DNA from 2 places in the Ancylobacter sp. IITR112 genome. Region 2 is predicted to be linked to the other one. Evidence: predicted binding sites of a transcription regulator. Region 2 holds the regulator's gene; the other holds the start of a gene.
The links. The regulator PhoB, encoded in region 2, activates phosphate uptake and scavenging genes when phosphate is short. The targets are predictions, from matches to a motif close to TGTCATNNANCTGTCAT.
Positions count from the first base shown of each region.

Region 1: the regulator PhoB is predicted to act here: its motif matches at 6,385-6,401, upstream of AAC979_RS09970 (esterase-like activity of phytase family protein).

Region 1 is NZ_JBGCUS010000001.1:2,043,939-2,053,913, forward strand. Features, by position in the region: gene AAC979_RS09945 (LysE family translocator) at 1-132, shown strand, start outside; gene AAC979_RS09950 (UDP-2,3-diacylglucosamine diphosphatase) at 203-1,060, shown strand; gene AAC979_RS09955 (glycosyltransferase family 4 protein) at 1,060-2,121, shown strand; gene AAC979_RS09960 (threonine/serine dehydratase) at 2,125-3,108, opposite strand; gene AAC979_RS09965 (helix-turn-helix domain-containing protein) at 3,245-3,865, shown strand; gene AAC979_RS09970 (esterase-like activity of phytase family protein) at 4,107-6,323, opposite strand; gene AAC979_RS09975 (TRAP transporter substrate-binding protein) at 6,665-7,804, shown strand; gene AAC979_RS09980 (TRAP transporter small permease subunit) at 7,978-8,607, shown strand; gene AAC979_RS09985 (TRAP transporter large permease subunit) at 8,607-9,935, shown strand.
Region 2 is NZ_JBGCUS010000001.1:4,051,909-4,061,883, forward strand. Features, by position in the region: gene AAC979_RS19270 (ATP-binding protein) at 1-1,045, shown strand, start outside; gene pstS (phosphate ABC transporter substrate-binding protein PstS) at 1,216-2,256, shown strand; gene pstC (phosphate ABC transporter permease subunit PstC) at 2,414-3,391, shown strand; gene pstA (phosphate ABC transporter permease PstA) at 3,405-4,238, shown strand; gene pstB (phosphate ABC transporter ATP-binding protein PstB) at 4,247-5,068, shown strand; gene phoU (phosphate signaling complex protein PhoU) at 5,094-5,807, shown strand; gene phoB (phosphate regulon transcriptional regulator PhoB) at 5,842-6,543, shown strand; gene AAC979_RS19305 (bifunctional transcriptional activator/DNA repair enzyme AdaA) at 6,581-7,678, opposite strand; gene AAC979_RS19310 (polyhydroxyalkanoate depolymerase) at 7,746-9,101, opposite strand; gene AAC979_RS19315 (ActS/PrrB/RegB family redox-sensitive histidine kinase) at 9,293-9,975, shown strand, end outside.

The DNA of each region.
Region 1 (9,975 bases), 2.0 Mb from region 2:
CCCAGCCTGTGCCTGTGGGCGGGGTTCGGCGCGCTGCTCGCCCGGCTGCTCTCCACCCCGCGACAGCAGCGCCTCGTCAACTACGCCATGGCGGCGCTGGTGGCGGCGAGTGTGGTGATGCTGTTCCTCTGACAAGCCCTCGTGAACCGTGCAGCGCAGCATCGTCATAAAAACGTGATGCGAGTCGGGCTTATGCTGACGCATGGAGACATTGCCCAGCCCATTTGCGGGCCTGATCGAGGGGGCTTCCGAGGTGAACGACGCACCCGAGGCACGCCGCTATCGCAGCCTGTTCCTGTCCGACGTTCATCTGGGCACCAAGGGCTGTCAGGCTGATCTGCTGCTCGACTTCCTGCGCTATCACGATGCCGACACGATCTATCTCGTCGGCGACATCGTCGATGGCTGGCGCCTGCGCGCCGGCTGGTACTGGCCGCAGACGCATAATGACGTGGTGCAGAAGCTGCTGCGCAAGAGCCGCAAGGGCACCCGCATGGTCTATCTGCCGGGGAATCACGACGAATTCCTCCGCGACTATTACGGCAACCATTTCGGCGGCATCGAAGTGGTCGAGACGGCGATCCATGAAGCCGCCAATGGCAAGCGCTACCTCGTCATCCATGGCGACGTGTTCGACGTGGTGGTGCGTCACGCCCGCTGGCTCGCCTTCCTCGGCGACGGCGCCTACACCGCCGCGCTCGGCCTCAACACCTATCTCAACTGGCTCCGCCGCAAATTCGGCTTTCCCTATTGGTCGCTGAGCCAGTGGGCCAAGCTGAAGGTGAAGAACGCCGTCAATTTCATTGGCCGCTTCGAGGAAGCGGTCGCCACCGAGGCGCGCCGTCACAAGGTCGATGGCGTGGTGTGCGGGCACATCCATCACGCGGTCATTCACGACAGCTTCGGCGTCGAGTATGTTAATTGCGGCGACTGGGTGGAAAGCTGCACGGCGATCGTCGAACATGCCGACGGGCGCTTCGAACTGATCGACTGGGCCCGCCAGACCCGGGCGCGGGTGAAGGCGCCGCTGCTGCTCGAACGGCCGAAGGTCGCCGCCTGATGCACATTCTCGTCGCCACCGATGCGTGGCTGCCGCAGGTCAATGGCGTCGTGCGCTCGCTGCAGAACACGGCGCGCGAAGCCGCCGCGCTCGGCGCGCGGATCGACTTCCTCACCCCGGCCGATTTCCGCACCGTGCCGATGCCGACCTATCCGGAAATCCGGCTGGCGCTGGCGACGCCCGGGCGGGTGCGTCGGCGGATGGACGAGATCGGCGCCGACTATGTCCACATCGCCACCGAAGGGCCAATCGGCATCATGGCGCGCCGCGCCTGCCTCAGCCGCGGGCAGACCTTCACCACCAGCTACCACACGCGCTTTCCCGAATATCTTTCCGCCCGCGCGCCGGTGCCGGAAGTGCTGTCCTATGCCTGGCTGCGGCGCTTCCACAATGCCGGCGCCGGCATCATGGTCTCTACCCCGACGCTGGAGGCGGAGCTGCGCGGGCGCGGCTTCCGCAACATCCTGCGCTGGTCGCGCGGGGTCGATGCCGAGCTGTTCCGCCCGCGCCCGGAAGCGGAGATGGACGCGCTCATTGCCGCCCTGCCCCGCCCGATCTTCCTCTCGGTCGGCCGGGTGGCGGTGGAGAAGAACATCTCCGCCTTCCTCGACCTCGACCTGCCCGGCTCGAAAGTGGTGGTCGGCGACGGCCCGGCCCGCGCCGAGTTGCAGACGCGGCACCCCGGCGTGCATTTTCTCGGGCTGCGGGAAGGTGAAGCGCTCGCCCGCATCTATGCGGCGGCGGATGTCTTTGTCTTCCCCAGCCTCACCGACACGTTCGGCATCGTGCTGCTGGAAGCGCTGGCGAGCGGCCTGCCCGTCGCCGCCTTCCCCGTCACCGGGCCGAGGGATGTGATCGGCGAGGCGGGCACCGATGGCAGCCCGCCGGTCGGCGTGCTCTCCGACGATCTGCGGCGCGCGGCGCTGGACGCTCTCGCGCTCGACCGCGCGGCGGCGCGCGCCTATGCGCTGCGCTTTTCCTGGCGCGCCTGCACCGAGCAGTTCCTCAACAATATCGAGGCCGCCCACGCCCACGCGCTGGCCCGCCGCGCTGCGGGCTGAGGCTCAGGCGGCCGCGAGGCAGCGGGCGAAGGTGGCCGCGTCCACATTGCCGCCCGACAGCACCAGTACGGCGAGCTTGTCCTTGAGGTCCACGCGGCCCGCCAGCACGGCGGCGAGCGTCACCGCCCCGCCGGGCTCCACCACCAGCTTGAACTCCTCGAAGGCGAAGGCCACCGCCCGCGCCACTTCCTCGTCGGTGGCGGACACGCCGGCGCCGACGAGCCGCGAGGAAATCTCGAAGGTCAGCCGCCCCGGCGTCGCCGCCAGCAGCGCGTCGCAGAACGAGCCGGTCGCCTGATTGTTTCGCTCGCGCCCGCCGGAACGGAAGGAGCGGGCGTGATCGTCGAAACCGGCCGGCTCGGCGGTCATCACCTGCACCTCGGGGAAATGGTGCTTCACCGCCAGTGCGATGCCGGAGACGAGCCCGCCGCCGGAGGCATTGGCCAGCACCAGATCGGGGGCGAGGCCGCGCGCGGCGAGGTCTTCGGCGATTTCCAGCCCCACCGTGCCCTGACCGGCGATGATGTGGAAATCATCATAGGGCGGCACGAACACCGCCCCCCGCGCCCGCGCGATCTCGCCGGCGATGGCGTCGCGGTCGTCGGTCTCGCGGTCATACTCCACCACCTCGCCGCCAAAGGCGATGGTGCGCGCCTTCTTCATCGCCGGCGCGTCCTTCGGCATGACGATGACGGAAGACATGCCCATCAGCGTCGCCGCCGCCGCCACGCCCTGCGCGTGATTGCCGGAGGAACAGGCGACCACCCCGCCGGCGCGCTCGCCTTCGGGAATGCGGGAGATGCGGTTATAGGCACCGCGGAACTTGAACGAGCCGGTGCGCTGCAGCACCTCCGGCTTGAGGAAGACCCGTCCGCCGGTCAGGGCATCGAGCCGCGGGCTGGAGAGGAGCGGCGTGCGCACCGCGACGCCGGCGAGGCGTTCGGCGGCGGAGACGACATCGTCATAACGGGGAAGAGGGCTGTGCATCATGGGCGCAGCTTACTGCCGAGGGGCCCGGCGCGCATGTGTTTTCCCGCCTGATCCGCCGCGTTTTTCGCGCCCGCTTGCGCCCGCCCGCCGGGCCGACCTACATACATCTCGCACAAGCGAAACGGGAGCAGGCATGTCGGGCCGAACGCGCAGTCTCGATCGGGGCGACATGGACGCCGGGGCGCAGGCGATCACCGGCCAGCTTGGCCGCACCATCCAGCGCCTGCGCAAGGCCTATAATCTCTCGCTGTCGGAGCTTTCCGAACAATCCGGCGTCGCCAAGTCGATCATCAGCCAGATCGAGCGCAACGAGACCAACCCGACGCTCGCCACCGTCTGGCGGCTGTCGCAGGCGCTCGACATGTCGATCGACCGTTTCATGGCCGCGACCGATGACGAGCCCTTTGTCGAGCACCTCACCCGCGCCGACACGCCGATCCTGGTGTCGGAGGACGGCAAGTGCCGGCTCACCATCACCGGCTGGATCAAGACGGTGGAATGGCTGCAATGGTTCGATTTCGTCGCCGGGCCGGGCGGCGAGCTGATCTCCGACGGCCACCAGCGCGGCTCGGTGGAATGCCTGTCGGTGCTGTCCGGCGAATTGCAGGTGGAATGCGGTGATGTGACCGAGACCGCCCGCGCCGGCGAGACGCTGCGCTATCGCTGCGACCGCCGCCACGTCATCCGCAACCTCACCACGGAACCCGCCCACGCCACCATGGTCTGCCTGCTCAAGGCCGCCGTGCTGGATTGAGCGGCGGAACGCAAACGGGCGCCCGAGGCGCCCGTTTCTGAACTTTCCAGACCCGTTATCCCAAGGCCGGGCTTTACCCGGGCACCCCGCCTTGCGACCTCGCACGAGTGGCAGGCTGCCCTCCCGGGTCAAGCCCGGGGATGAGGGCCCCTGGGAGATCAGGGGCCTTTGGGAGATCAGGGGCCCTTGAGCTGGGGCCTTCGAACGGGGGTAACGGAGAGGTTGCGCTCTTCCCCGACGATCAGTTCATCTTGCCCAGCGAGATGAACTGGGTTTCGCCCGACGAGCCGTCGACGCCGTCATTGTCGGTGACGATGAAGCCATTGCCGTCAACGTCGATGGCGAAGCTCTCGACCTTGTCGAGCACATAGCCGTTCGGCGCCTTGAGCAGCGGCAGCAGGTCCTTGACCTCGCTCTTGACCAGCACCGGCGGGGTCGCCTCGGCGCCGAGCGCCACCGGCTTCACATCCTTGAGCGAGACAAAGGCGAGCTTCTTGATCGCCGCATCGGCGCCGATCTGGTTGTCGCGCTCGATGACGATCAGCCCGTCCTTGTAGGGGGTCAGTTCGGACAGGCCGACCCAGCCCTTGGCGGCCTTGTCGAGCGGGTAGCGCACGACGCCCCAGCTCTTGTCGGCCGGCTTGTAGGCGATGAGCTTGGTGAAGCCCTTCGGATCGTCCTTCCACTCGCGCTGCACGGCGATCCACACCGTCTCGTCGGCGCCGGTGCCGACCACCGCGACGCCCTCGAAGCCGAAGCGGCCGGCCTGCGCCGCCACCGCCTCGGGGAGCGCGATCTCCTCCGCGATGGCGCCATCCGCGCCGACACGCAGCAGCAGATTCTGCGTCGCCTTCTCCTTCTTCTCCGGGTTGCCCTCGGAGACGATCCAGAAGCCGCCTTCGGGACGCACCGCAATGCCTTCGAGGTCGAGCCCCTTGGCCGGGGCGCCGTCCTTGGTCACAACTGTCGCGGCGGTGATCTTCGCCGGCTTAGCATTGGCGTCCACGGTGAGGATGCGCGCCTGCGCATAGGCGCTGTCGGTCACGGCATAGAGCTTGCCCGGCTCCTTGGCATCGGCAGCGAAGCCCGAGAGTGCCGACCACCAGATCGGCAGGCCGTCCGGGCCGTCGACCGAGAGCAGGGTGGGATAGGCGGCCGTGGCGCCGGGCTGGCGCTGATAGAGCGTGACGACCGAGCCGATGCCGCCATCCTCGCGGTTGTCGGTTTCGGCGGCGGTGACGAACAGGTCGCGCTTGGGCAGCGCCACCAGCCCTTCCGGCCCGATGCCGCCGGGCAGCACCTGCAGGAATTCCGGCGCCGCGCCGGGGCCCTTGTCGCGATAGACGAAGACCAGCGAGCCGCGCTCGGAGGCGACGAAGATCAGGCGGTCATCGCCGAAGGTCGCGACTTCCGCGCCCTCCATCTCGATGCCCTTCTTGTTGCGCTTCTCGGGATAATGGCCGAGGCGCACCGCCATGTGCTCGGGCGCCGTGCCGCTCTCGAACAGCAGCTTGCCGGTCTTGTCGAAGATGGAGAAGCCGCGCGTGCCGCCCTTCCAGTCGCCTTCATTGGCGATGACGAAGCGCTCATCGTCGATCCACTGCACGGTGTCGGGTTCGCGCGGCACCGCCTTCATCGAGCCGGAGAGGTCGATCACCCCGTCCTTCTTGGTGTCGATCTTGTCGAGGTCCACCGTGCCGGCGGAGAAATGCGAGAGGATCTTGCCGGTGGGCAGGTCGACCACGACGATGTGGTTGTTTTCCTGCAGCGTGACCACGACCTCGTTGCGGGAATTGATGTCGACATATTCCGGCTCCGGGTCCTCGGGCGCGATCGCCGCGAGACCGGTGAGGTCGATCACCTTCTTGGAGGCGTCAACGACGCGGCCATCCTTCACCTCGAAGGTGGTGAGGTTGCCGGCCGGAAGCTGCGGCAGCGCGCCGTCATTGATGTCCTCGTCGCGCTCGTTTTCGATGGCGATGGCGAGGTAGCTGCCGTCCGGGCTCTTGGTGATCGAATCCGGCTGGCCGCCGAGGTCGATCTTGTCTTCGACCTTGCGGGTGGCGAGGTCCACCACCGCGAGATGGCCCGAGGGCTTGGACTTCGATTCGGAGGTGTTGACGCCGACATAGGCCTTGGAGCCGATCACGACAGTCGTGGTGGGCTCGCCGTCGAGCGCGACCACGCCGGCCGCCTTCGGCGCCGCCGGATCGGTAATGTCGATGAAACCGATGCGCTGGCCGGGGCTGTCGCTATAGATCAGCGTGTTGCCATCCTCGGTATAGGTGATGATCTCGGCCGCGGTCGACTTGGTCGGGTCGACGCCCGTCGGCAGATTGTCCACCACGTTGAAGGTGGCGATCCGGTTGAACGGCGCCTCGGCCGCGAGCACGGGGGCGGTCAGGGCGACGAGGGCGAGCACCGCGGCGGAGGCAGTGGCGAGAAGCATCGGGCGCATGAGGGTCTCCGATCGGATACGGGCGGGTCGGCCCGCGCTGCTGCGGTTCAAACGCCTCCCCATGACAAAGGGATGACGAAGCGCCGGCACCAGCAGCGGCGGCACAGACACGCCGCTGCGGTAGCCAGGCGCCGTGCGGCAGCGAAACCGCAACACCCGGCATCGGCCTTTGCGTCAGCGGGCGTGTATTCGACTTTCGGACGAAAGGATTACAGTAAAAATCATGAATTAGGGCTTGCACTCGGTCTTGCGGCATCGTCTCCTTGTCGCATCGGGACAAGGCGCCGAAGCGCCGCCCGGCGGGGTCGACCCGCGAGGAAACGCCAGAGGAGGTACCGCCCATGACCGAAACGTCAGGGAAGATCACGGACGCGCGTCCGGATGTCCGCACCAGCCGTCGCCGCTTCATCACCACCGCCGCGGCGGTCGCCGCCGGCGCCACCATCGCCGCCCCGGCCGTGCACGCACAGGCGCCGATCAAGCTGAAATTCCAGTCCACCTGGCCGAACAAGGACATTTTCCACGAATTCGCCGGCGACTATGTGAAGCGCGTCAACGCCATGACCGGCGGGCGCGTCGAGCTTGAAATCCTGCCGGCCGGCTCGGTTGTCCCGGCGTTCCAGATGCTGGACGCGGTATCCTCCGGCATTCTCGACGGCGGCCACGGCGTCGCCGCCTATTGGTACGGCAAGAGCAAGGCGTTCTCGCTGTTCGGCACCGCGCCGGCCTTTGGCTGGGACGCGGACGAACTGCTCGGCTGGGTCCGCTTCGGCGGCGGCCAGGAACTCTATGACGATCTGGTGCAGAACACGCTGAAGCTGAATGTCGTCGGCATGCTGACCGGGCCGATGCCCAGCCAGCCGCTGGGCTGGTTCAAGAAGGAGATCACCAGCGCCGACGACATGAAGGGCATGAAATACCGCACGGTGGGCCTCGGCGCCGACCTGTTCAAGGAGTTCGGCGCAGCGGTGACGATCGTCCCCGGCGGCGAAATCGTGCCGGCGATCGACCGCGGCCTGCTCGACGGCGCGGAGTTCAACAACCCCTCCTCCGACCTCATCCTCGGCTTCCCGGACGTGGCCAAGGTCTACATGCTCGGCAGCTATCACCAGGCGCTCGAATGCTTCGAGATCCTGTTCAACAAGACCAAGTTCGACAGCCTGCCGAACGACGTGCAGGAAATTCTGCGCGGCGCCTCCGACGCCACCTCCTCCACCATGATGTGGAAGGCGCAGGACCGCTATTCCAAGGACCTCGAAGCCATCAAGGCGCGCGGCGTCAAGGTGCTGCCGACGCCCAAGGCGGTGCTGGAAGCCCAGCTCAAGGCCTGGGACGTGGTGATCGCCAACCTGTCGGCCGATCCGGTGTTCAAGAAGGTGGTCGACAGCCAGAAGGAATGGGCCAAGCGCATTGTCGGCTTCCGGCTGGAATATGAGCCGGATTCCAAATTCGCCTACGACCACTTCTTCAAGTCGGCCTGATCTGCGGTCGCGTGCGCCCCTCTCCGGCAACGGAGAGGGGCTTTTGGTTTCGGTAGCTGCCGCTATCCGCCCAAATCGTGCTGTCGAGCGCCGCGTGGCGGGACGATGCCGCGCGCCTGCGCGGCCACCCGCACGGACCGCGCCACCCGACGACGTGCCACAAGAGGCCCCCCATGCAATCCATCCTACTCGGCGTCGATCGGCTGAACGCCTTCATCGGCAAGCTGTTCGCCTGGTGCATCGTCATCCTGATGGCGGCGATCTGCTACGAGGTGTTCTGCCGCTACGTGCTGCGCGACCCCACCACCTGGGCGTATGATGTCAGCCTGATGCTCTATGGCGCGCTGTTCATGATGGCCGGCGCCTACACGCTCTCGCGCAACGGCCATGTGCGCGGCGATTTCATCTATCGCAAATGGTCGCCGCGCACCCAGGCCAAGAGCGACCTCACCCTGTACTTCCTGTTCTACTTCCCCGGCATCCTGGCGCTGATCTATTCGGGCTGGGGCTATTTCTACCTGTCCTATCTGCTGAACGAGCACTCCTCCTTCAGCCCGGAAGGACCGGTGATCTGGCCGTTCAAGGCGCTGATCCCCATTACCGGGGTGATGATGCTGTTGCAGGGCATCGTCGAGGTGGTGCGCTGCGGCATCTGCATCCGCGACGGTGAATGGCCGCAGCGCCTGCACGATGTCGAGGAACTGGAAAAGGTCATTCTCGACGAGGCGGCGGCCAAGGCGGAAGCCGAGGAAGCCCTGCTCAACGCCACCGAGCGCGAATCCACCACGCGGGGGTCCCTGTGATGTTTCTCTCCGATCCCGCGCTCGGCATGCTGATGCTGGTGCTGTTTCTCATCCTGCTGATGCTCGGCTTCCCGATCGCCTTCACGTTGATGGCCCTCGGTGTCGCCTTCGGCTACCTCTCCATCGGCGACGGCATCTTCCAGCTCTTTGTCCAGCGCACCTATTCGGTGATGGCGAACGACGTGCTCATCTCCATCCCGCTGTTCCTGTTCATGGGCTATGTGATCGAGCGGGCGAACATTCTTGACCGGCTGTTCCGCGCCATCCAGCTCGCCGCTGGCTGGATTCCCGGCTCGCTTGCCGTGGCGACGCTCATCACCTGCGCCCTGTTCGCCACCGCGACCGGCATTGTCGGCGCGGTGGTGACGCTGATGGGGCTGCTGGCCTTCCCGGCCATGCTGCGCGCCGGCTACGACACCAAGATCGCCTCGGGCGTGGTCTGCGCCGGCGGCTGCCTCGGCATCCTCATCCCGCCCAGCGTCATGCTCATTCTCTATGGCGCCACGGCCGGCGTGTCGGTGGTGAAGCTCTATGCCGCCGCCTTCATTCCCGGCATCACCCTGGCGGCGATGTATATCGGCTATGTCATCATCCGGGCGATGCTGAACCCGTCTCTGGCGCCGAAACTGCCGGAATCGGAGCGCAACGTCCCGGTGGCGACGATCATCTGGGCGCTGCTGACCTCGTTCCTGCCGCTGGTGGCGCTGATCATCACCGTGCTCGGCTGCATCATCTTCGGCCTGGCCACGCCGTCGGAGGCGGCGGCGGTCGGCGCCTTCGGCGCCATCCTGCTGGCGCTGGCCTACCGCACCTTCAGCCTGGAGAAGCTGAAGGATTCGGTGTTCCTCACCGCCCGCGCCTCGGCCATGGTGTGCTGGCTGTTCGTTGGCTCGGCGGTGTTCTCCGCCGTGTTCGCGCTGCTCGGCGGCCAGCGCCTGGTGGAAGAGTTCATCATGGGGCTGGACATCGGGCCGATCGGCTTCCTGATCCTCACCCAGGTCATCATCTTCGTGCTGGGCTGGCCGCTGGAATGGACGGAGATCATCGTGATCTTCCTGCCCATCTTCCTGCCGCTGCTCGACCATTTCGGCATCGACCCGATCTTCTTCGGGGTGCTGGTGGCGCTGAACCTGCAAACCTCGTTCCTGTCGCCGCCTGTGGCCATGGCGCCGTTCTACCTGAAAGGCGTGGCACCCAAGAGCGTCAGCATCGAGGAGATATTCTCCGGCGTCATGCCGTTCATCTTCATCGTCGTCTTCGCGATGGTGCTGCTCTATACCTTCCCGAACTTCGCGCTCTGGCTACCCAATTATCTCTATGGTGGGTGACGGCCGCGACCCAACAAAAGCAAACGGGCCCGCAAGGGCC
Region 2 (9,975 bases):
CGAGGAGCGGCTGCCCGCTCTGGTGCGTGCCCTGCCCGAAGCGGCGCTGCTGCTGGATGCACGCGGCACCGTGCTCGCCGCCAACACCACCGCCGTCGGCCTTCTCGCCAGCGTGCGCGTCGGCGATCCCGTCTCCTTCGCCGTGCGGGTGCCGGAAGTGCTGGAAGCGCTGCGCGCCTCGGTGGCGGACGGAACGGCCCGCCGCATCGAATTTGCCGAGCGCGTGCCGCTCGACCGCTGGCTGCGCGCCGACATCGTGCCGATCCGCCCCGGCCTGCTGCGCGAGGGCGCGCCGACCGAGGCGGTGCTGCTGAGCTTCATCGACCTCACCCCGCAGCGGCGGGTCGAGCAGATGCGCGTCGATTTCGTCGCCAATGCCAGCCACGAACTGCGCACCCCGCTCGCCTCGCTCTCCGGCTTCATCGAGACGCTGCAGGGCCCGGCGCGCAACGACGCCAATGCCCGCGAGCGCTTTCTCAAGATCATGAACGAGCAGGCCCGGCGCATGTCGCGGCTGATCGACGATCTGCTCTCGCTGTCGCGTATCGAGCTCAACGCCCATCTGCGCCCGGAGGCGGCGGTGGACCTCGTCGCCGTCGTCAGCCATGTGCGCGAGGCGCTGGCCCCGCTCGGCCGCGAGCGCGGGGTGGAGATCGCCTTCGAGCATCCGGACGAACCGGTGGTGGTGCGCGGCGATCGCGACGAGCTGATCCGGGTGTTCGAGAACCTCGTCGAGAACGCGCTGAAATATGGTGGCACTGGCGGGCGGGTGGAAATCGCGGTCCTGCGCGAGGGCACGGACGCGCTGGTATCGGTACGTGATTACGGCCCCGGAATCGCGCCGGAACATGTGCCTCGCCTCACCGAGAGGTTTTACCGCGTCGACACCGCCCACTCGCGCGAGCAGGGTGGAACCGGGCTCGGCTTGGCCATCGTCAAGCACATCGTCGCCCGCCATCGCGGCAAGATGGGCATTGAAAGCGTGCCGGGCGCGGGCTCGACATTTTCGGTGCGCCTGTCGACATCCCCGACGCCAAAGAGATAATGCAAGAATTTTCAGATAGTTGAACTGTCATCAAGGGTTCATTGAAGGGTCATAGAACCTTGGTGCCCGGGCGGTATGAGTCCCGAGTGAACTGTCCACCGCCCTTCGGCCAATCGGGCAGCCGCCCTCGTTCCGGCATGCTGCCATCTCCCGACCTAAGGAGAAGACCCTTGAAATTCACCCATCTGCTCGGCGCTGCTGCGCTGTCGTTCGGCGCCCTGGTTTCCGGCGCCGCCTTCGCCGCCGACATCAACGGTGCTGGCGCCTCCTTCCCCGCTCCGGTCTACCAGGCCTGGGCTGCGGCCTATAAGGAGAAGACGGGCACCGGCCTCAACTACCAGTCGATCGGTTCCGGCGGTGGTCAGAACCAGATCGTCAACCGCACCGTCGACTTCGGCGCCTCCGACGCGCCGATGAAGGACGACAAGCTCGAATCCGCCAACCTGCTGCAGTTCCCGACCGTGATCGGCTCGGTGGTCGCCATCGTCAACCTCGGCGAAGACCATGCCCTGACCCTGAATGGCGCCACCATCGCCGACATCTACCAGGGCAAGATCACCAAGTGGAACGACCCGAAGATCGCCGCCCTGAACAAGGGTGCGAAGCTCCCCGACCTCGCAATCGTCCCGGTCTATCGTTCGGACTCCTCGGGCACGTCCTTCGTGTTCACCTCCTACCTCGCCGCCACCAATGCCGATTGGAAGTCCAATGTCGGCGCCGCCACCTCGGTCCAGTGGCCGGTCGGCGCGGGCGCCAAGGGCAATGAAGGCGTTGCCGGCACCGTGAAGAACACCAAGGGCGCCATCGGCTACGTCGAGTTCATCTACGCCGCCGCCAACAAGCTCGCCACCACCGACCTCGTGAACAAGGCCGGCAAGGTCGTGAAGCCCGAGACCAAGACCTTCATGGAAGCGGCTGCGGCTGCCGACTGGAAGGGTGCGAAGAACTTCGCCGCCTCGATGATCGACACCGCCGGCGAAGGCGCCTGGCCGATCACCTCCGCCACCTACATCCTGCTGCCGAAGAACCCGACCAACGCCGCGCAGTCGGCCGAAGTCATCAAGTTCTTCGACTGGGCCTATGGTGCGGAAGGCGACGCCATCGCCGAGAAGCTGCACTACATCCCGCTGCCCGACTCGGTCGTCTCCGAGATCAAGAAGGCTTGGGCGAGCGACGTGAAGGTCGACGGCAAGCCCGTCTGGACCAACTGATCCTGACCCGCAAGGGGAAGAGGCGGCCCTCGGCCGCCTCTTCTCGTCTGCCCCCGGCGAGCGTTAATTCGCCGCGTCGACCCTGCTCCGTCACAGTATGCCGCCCCTCCGGCCGATCGCGGCTCGGGGTGACAAGGCGCTCCGAGGATCACACGACATGGATGCCACTCTCAGCGGAAGGCAGGCGGAGGCCGGCCTGATCGCGGCGCATAAGCCGACGGGCCGCGTAAGCGACCCGGTCTTCGTCGGCATTCTCTGGGCCAGCGGCATTCTCGTGCTGCTGCTGCTCGGCCTCATCATCGCGATGCTGTTCCATGGCGGCCTGCCGGCCCTGCGGGAATTCGGCATCTCCTTCCTCTGGTCGACCCAGTGGAACCCGGTGACCGAAGTGTTCGGCGCCGGCGTGATGGTGTTCGGCACCGTCTTCAGCGCCGTCATCGCCGTGATCATCGCCCTGCCGCTGTCCTTCGGCATCGCCTTCTTTCTGACCGAGATCGCCCCCGGCCCGCTGCGCCGGCCGATCGGCGTCGCGATCCAGCTTCTCGCCGCGATCCCGTCGATCATCTACGGCATGTGGGGCTTCTTCGTCATCGTGCCGCTGATGGCCGCCTATGTTCAGCCGCCGCTGATCGAATGGCTCGGCCCGCTGCCGGTGATCGGCGCGCTGTTCCAGGGCCCGCCCCTCGGCGCCGGCATGCTCACCGCCGGCCTGATCATGGCGATCATGATCCTGCCCTTCATCACCGCCATGTTCGTCGAGGTGCTGGAATCGGTGCCGCCGATGATCAAGGAATCCGCCTATGGCGTCGGCGCCACCACCTATGAGGTCTACCGCAACGTCTCGGTGCCCTATGGCCGCACCGCCATGGTCGGCGCGGTGATGCTCGGCCTCGGCCGCGCCCTGGGCGAGACGATGGCGGTGACCTTCGTCATCGGCAATGCCACGCGCATGTCCGCCTCGCTCTTCGCCCCCGGCGCCACCATCGCCTCCACCATCGCCAACGAGTTCCCCGAAGCCTCCATCGGCTCGTTGAAACTCCAGTCGCTGCTGGAACTGGGCTTCATCCTGTTCGTGATTTCGTTCATCGTGCTCGCGCTCTCGCGCCTGCTCGTCCGGTCCCGGCTCAAGGGCTGAGGGAGAGACACACATGGCATCCCTCGCCCGCCGCCGCGCCACCGACTACACCGTCAAGGCCATCAGCACCGGCTTCGCCGTGCTCTCGCTCATCCTGCTCGCCTGGATCCTGTGGACCCTGGTGGCGCGCGGCCTGCCCGCCATCGGGCCGCATGTCTTCACCAAGATCACCGCGCCGCCCGGTGCCGGTGGCGGCCTGCTCAACGCCATCATCGGCTCGCTGATCCAGATCGGCGTCGCGCTCATCATCGGCACTCCCATCGGCCTGATGTGCGGCACCTTCCTCGCCGAGAACGGCCGCGGAACCCAGGTCGCCAACGCGGTGCGCTTCGTCAATGACGTGCTGCTGTCGGCCCCGTCCATCCTCATCGGCCTGTTCGTCTACCAGCTCCTGGTCGTCCCCTTCGGCGGCTTCTCCGGCTGGGCGGGTGCTATCGCCCTGGCGATCATCATCATTCCGGTGGTGGTGCGCACGACGGAAGACATGCTGAACCTCGTCCCCATCGGCCTGCGCGAAGCCGCCTTCGCCCTCGGCGCCCCGCAGTGGAAGGTCGTCACCTTCGTCACCTGGCGCGCCGCCCGGGCGGGCATCGTCACCGGCATCCTGCTCGCCGTTGCCCGCGCCGCCGGCGAGACCGCGCCGCTGCTGTTCACCTCGCTCGGCAATAATGGCTGGTCGGTCAGCCTCGATGCGCCCATGGCCAGCCTGCCGATCGCGATCTATCAATATGCGGCCAGCCCCTTCGAGGACTGGGTTGCGCTGGCCTGGGCCGGCGCCCTGCTCATCACCGTCGGGGTGCTGACCCTGAACATCCTTTCCCGCCTCGTCCTGGCGAAGATGAAGTGAGACGGACCATGAACTTCGCACCTGAAACGTCGATCGACATCGCCTCCGCCGTCAACCGCGCCACCGCGCCGGCGGCCGAAGCCAAGCTCAAGGTCGAGAAGCTGAACTTCTTCTACGGCGACAACCACGCGCTGAAGAACATCAATTTCGAGATCCCGGAAAAGCGCGTCACCGCGATGATCGGGCCCTCGGGCTGCGGCAAGTCCACGCTGCTGCGCATCTTCAACCGCATGTACCAGCTCTATCCCGGCCAGCGCGCGGAAGGGAAGATCCTGTTCGACGGCGCGGACCTGCTGAGCAAGGATCTCGACTCCACCGTGGTGCGCTCGCGCATCGGCATGGTGTTCCAGAAGCCGACGCCCTTCCCGATGTCGATCTACGACAACATCGCCTTCGGCGTGCGCCTGCATGAGCGCCTCTCCAAGGCGCAGATGGACGAGCGTGTCGAGTGGTGCCTGCGCAAGGCGGCGATCTGGGAGGAGACCAAGGACCGGCTCCACACTTCCGCGCTCGGCATGTCCGGCGGCCAGCAGCAGCGCCTGTGCATCGCCCGCACCATCGCGGTGCGGCCGGAAGTGATCCTGCTCGACGAGCCCACCTCGGCGCTCGACCCGATCTCCACCTCGAAGATCGAAGATCTGATCGACGAGCTGAAGCAGGAATTCACCATCGTCATCGTCACCCACAACATGCAGCAGGCGGCGCGCTGCGCCGACATCACCTCGTTCTTCTATCTCGGCGAGCTGATCGAGGTCGCCGCGTCGAACGAGATTTTCACCAACCCGCGCGAAGCCCGCACCCGCGACTACATCACCGGCCGGTTCGGTTGAGCCCGCGACGAGAGAGGCCTGCCCCATGACCGAACATATCGTCTCGTCATTCGACACCGACCTCAAGGAACTCGGCCGCAGCGTCGTCGAGATGGGCGGACAGTCCGAGCGCCTCGTCGCCGATTCCGTGCAGGCGCTGGTCAAGCGCGACACGGAACTGGCGCAGAAGGTGATCGTGCTCGACGGTCCGGTCGACCTGCTGCAGCGCGAGATCGAGGAAAAGGCGGTGCTCATCATCGCCCGTCGCCAGCCGCTGGCCGGCGACCTGCGCGAGATCGTCGCGGCGATGCGCATCGCCAATGATCTCGAGCGCATTGGCGACCTCGCCAAGAACACCGGCAAGCGTGTGCTCGCCCTCACCGGCGAGTTCCACCCGCAGAAGCTGGTGCGCGGCGTGGAGCACATGTCCACCATCGTGCTCGAACAGCTCAAAGTGGTGCTCGACGCCTATGCCACCCGCGACGAGACGCGGGCGCTGGAAGTCTGGCAGCGCGACGGCGAGGTCGATGTGCTCTACACCTCGCTGTTCCGCGAACTCCTCACCTATATGATGGAGGATCCGCGCAACATCTCGCTGTGCACGCATCTGCTGTTCTGCGCCAAGAACATCGAGCGCATCGGCGACCACGCGACCAACATCGCCGAGACCATCCACTATCTTGTGACCGGCCAGCTTCTCACCGAGGAGCGTCCCAAGCAGGACACCAGCAGCCTGACCAGCGTCGCGTTCCCGGCCTGACGCCGGCGACCCGCGACCGCTCGGGAACGACATCATGCCCACCAACATACTGATCGTGGAGGATGAGGAGCCCCTCACCCTCCTGCTCCGCTACAATCTCGAATCCGAAGGCTATTCGGTCGATAATGTCGGGCGGGGCGACGAGGCGGAGACAAGGCTGCGCGAAAGCGTGCCGGACCTCCTCATCCTCGACTGGATGCTGCCCGGCCTCTCCGGCATCGAACTGTGCCGCCGCCTGCGCGCCCGGCCGGAAACCGAGCGGATGCCGATCCTCATGCTCACCGCCCGCGGCGAGGAGACCGAGCGCGTGCGCGGTCTCGCCACCGGTGCGGATGACTATGTGGTGAAGCCGTTCTCCGTCCCCGAGCTGGTGGCCCGGGTGCGGGCGCTGCTGCGCCGCGCCAAGCCGGAGCACATCTCCACCTTGCTGCGGGCCGGCGACATCGAGCTCGACCGCGAGACCAAGCGCGTGCACCGCGCCGGGCGGGAACTGCATCTCGGCCCGACGGAATTCCGCCTGCTGGAATTTCTCATGCAGTCGCCCGGCCGGGTCTATTCGCGCGAGCAGTTGCTCGACGGCGTGTGGGGGCAGGACGTTTATATCGACGAGCGTACGGTCGATGTGCATGTCGGCCGGCTGCGCAAGGCGCTCAACCGTCCGCGCCAGCCGGACCCGATCCGCACCGTGCGCGGCTCCGGCTATTCCTTCAACGAGATGTTCGCCCGCGCGCACTGAGCGCGGGCGAGCCGCCGGCCGGTCACCGCCCGCCGCCTCAGGCTGTGCGTGCCGGCGCGGCGCGGTAGTGCGCCTCGATTTCCAGCAGGCGCTGCTTGCGCCACAGCCCGCCGCCATAGCCGGTGAGGGCGCCGTCAGTACCGAGCACACGGTGGCAGGGGATGATGAGCGCGAGCTGGTTGGCGCCGTTCGCCCGCGCCACGGCGCGGATGGCGGAGGGCGCGCCGATCCGGCGGGCGATGTCGGCATAGCTCGCCGTCGCGCCGGCCGGTATGCGCCGCAGTTCCGCCCAGACGGCGCGGGTGAAGGCGCTGCCGTCGAGCGCGACAGGCGTGGCAAACTCCGCCGACCGGCCGGCGAAATAGGCCGCGAGTTCGGCGCGGATGCTCTCCGTTGGCGCATAGCTGCCGATCCCCAGCTCCCCCTTCGCGCCCTTGCGCAGCCGGGTGATCTCCGCCGGCAGGCCGCGCCGCTCAACGAATTCGAGCAGGTGGAGATGGGTGGCGCTGGAAATCGCGATCATGTCGCCGAGCGGCGTGCCGATCCAGTCGGCGAGCAGCCGCCCCTCGCCGGCGATCTCGCCCGGTGCGCAGCCGATCAGCCGGGCGAAGGCGGCGCGGAAGGCGCTGGCGGACTGGAAGCCGGCCTCCTGCTGCGCGGCGATGACCGATCCGCCGAGCGCCAGCGTCTCGAAGCCCTCGCGCAGCCGCCGGTGCCGGGCCATGTCGAGAAAGGTCATGCCGAATTGCCGCTTGAAGGCACGGCGGACGGTGGAGAGGTCATAGCCCATGCGGGTGATGTCGTCCTCGCCGAAGCGATAGGCCGGGCGCGCGTCGAGCGCGGCGAGCAGCGCCGCGATCATCGGGTCCGCCTCAGCGGCGGGCCGCAGCGGATGGCAGCGCTTGCACGGGCGGAAGCCAGCTTCGATGCAGGCGCCGATGGTGGGGCGGAAGCTGCAATTCTCGATCAGCGGCTTGCGCGCCGGGCAGGTGAGCCGGCAAAAGATGCCCGTCGTGGCGACGCAGACATAGGCGCGCCCCTCATAGCGCGCGTCACGCGCCAGCAGCGCCTGATAGAGCGTGGCGGCGTCCGGCAAGGTGAGGTCGAACAGGTCGTGCAGGGTTTCGGTCGGCATGGCCCGACGCTAGCACCGCGCCGGCACCGGCGCCGCCGGAAAACGGGCGGTTATTTTCCCGGCGCCCTCAACTTTCCGGCTGGTTGTGCCCCTTCTTCGGCCAGTTATGCGAGAGCACAAAGTCGGAGATGCGCGGGGCGATTTCGGCGCGGAAGCGCGAGCCGTTGAACACGCCGTAATGGCCCACGGTCGGCTGCAGGTAATGCGCCTTCATGTCGTCGGCGAGCCCGGAGCACAGGGTTTGCGCCGCCCGCGTCTGGCCGATGCCGGAAATGTCGTCATTCTCGCCCTCGACGGTGAGCAGCGCGACATTGCGGATCTTCGACGGATCGACCCTGGCGCCGCGATGGGTCATCAGCCCGCGCGGCAGCGCATGGTCGATGAACACGGTCTGCAGCGTCTGCAGGTAATATTCCGCCGGCAAATCCATGACCGAGAGATATTCGTCGTAGAACTCGCGGTGCTTGGCGGCGGAATCGCCGTCGCCCTTGACGAGGTGGCCGAACATGTCGGCATGGGCTTTCAGATGGCGCTCCAGATTCATCGCCATGAAGCCGTGCAACTGGAGAAAGCCGGGATAGACCTGCCGCATCACCCCGGCATTGGGCCAGGGCACGGTGGTGATGACATTGCGCTGGAACCACTCGATGCCGCGCTCTTCCGCGAAATGGTTCACCGCCGTCGGGCTTTCGCGCGTGTCGATCGGCCCGCCCATCAGCACCATGGAAGCCGGCACGTCGGGGTCGCCCATCTCTTCCATCCGCGCCACGGCGGCGAGCACCGGCACGGCCGGCTGGCAGACCGCGAGCGCATGCACCCCGCCACCGAGATGGTGGAAGATGTCGATGACGTAGTCGATATAGTCGTCGAGGCTGAACGGCCCCTCCGACACCGGCACGTTGCGCGCGTCCACCCAGTCGGTGATGTAGACATCGTGATTGGTCAGCAGGGTCTGCACCGTGCCGCGCAGCAGCGTCGCGTAATGGCCCGACAGCGGTGCGACGATCACCATGCGCGGCTGCGGCCGGCGCGGCTTCTGCGCGAAGTCGCGGCGGAAGTGCAGCAGCTTGCAGAAGGGCCGCTCCCACACGGTCTCGATCTCGACCGGCACGCTGACGCCGCCGACGCTAACCTCGTCAATGCCCCATTCCGGCTTGCCATAGCGCCGCGTCGTCCGCTCGAACATTTCCAGCGAGGCCGACATGGTCTTGCCGAAGCCGGTATGGCTCAGCGGGTTGGCCGGGTTGCGGTAGAACAGCCGCCCGGCATCGGCCATGACCCGCAGCGGGTCGAGCGCGGCATGGCCGAGTTCGAACATCCAGTACATCGGCCGTGTCAGGGCCGAGGCCACCTCCAGCGTCGCCTCGGGCGAGGCTACCGCTTCCGTCGCATCGGGCATATCGCCGAAAACGCCGATCGCCATGCTGTCCTCCGTCGTCCGCGCCGCTTTGGTACCGTCCCCGTGATCGGTCCTCGCTGGCCGTTCTTGTGCATTGCAGCATAAATAGGCTCTTTCACGCCCGCGTCAACGCGACTCCACCCTCGCATGACAGCTTCACGAAAGGCTATAGAGGGCCGCGCCCGTCCGCGAACGGTGCGCGCAGGGGCCGTTTCATGTCGCTTTCCCTCGATCATCCCATTGGCGAGCGCTTTTTCGGGCTGCGGCTGGATACGCTCATCCGCCTGCGCTGGCTGGCGATTTCCGGCCAGACCGTGGCTATCGTGGTGGTGCAGTGGCTGCTGGGATTCTCGCTGCCCATCGGCGCGAGCCTTGCCGTGGTGGCGCTGTCCGCCTGGCTCAATCTGGCGCTTCGCCTGCGCAATCCCGGCGCGCGGCGGCTGTCGGATGTGGAGGCGGCATGGCTGCTGGCCTATGATATCCTGCAGCTCGGCGCCCTGCTGTTCCTCACCGGCGGGCTGTCCAACCCCTTCGCGCTGCTGTTTCTCGCCCCCGTGCTGATCTCGGCGACGGCGCTGTCGCCGCGCACCACCATTCTGCTCGGCGTGCTGGCGGCACTGTGCGCGGCGCTGGTCGGCTTCTGGCACATGCCGCTGCCCTGGGCGGCGAGCAGCGCGCTCGGCGAGGTGCCGGAACTGCCGACGCTCTATCTCGTCGGCATCTGGCTGGCGCTCGCCATCGCCATCGCCTTCATGGGTGTGCATGCCTGGCGGGTGGCGGAGGAAACGCGCGAGCTGTCCGAGGCATTGGCAGCCACCGAGCTGGTGCTGGCGCGCGAGCAGCACCTCTCCGCGCTTGACGGACTGGCGGCGGCGGCGGCGCATGAACTCGGCACGCC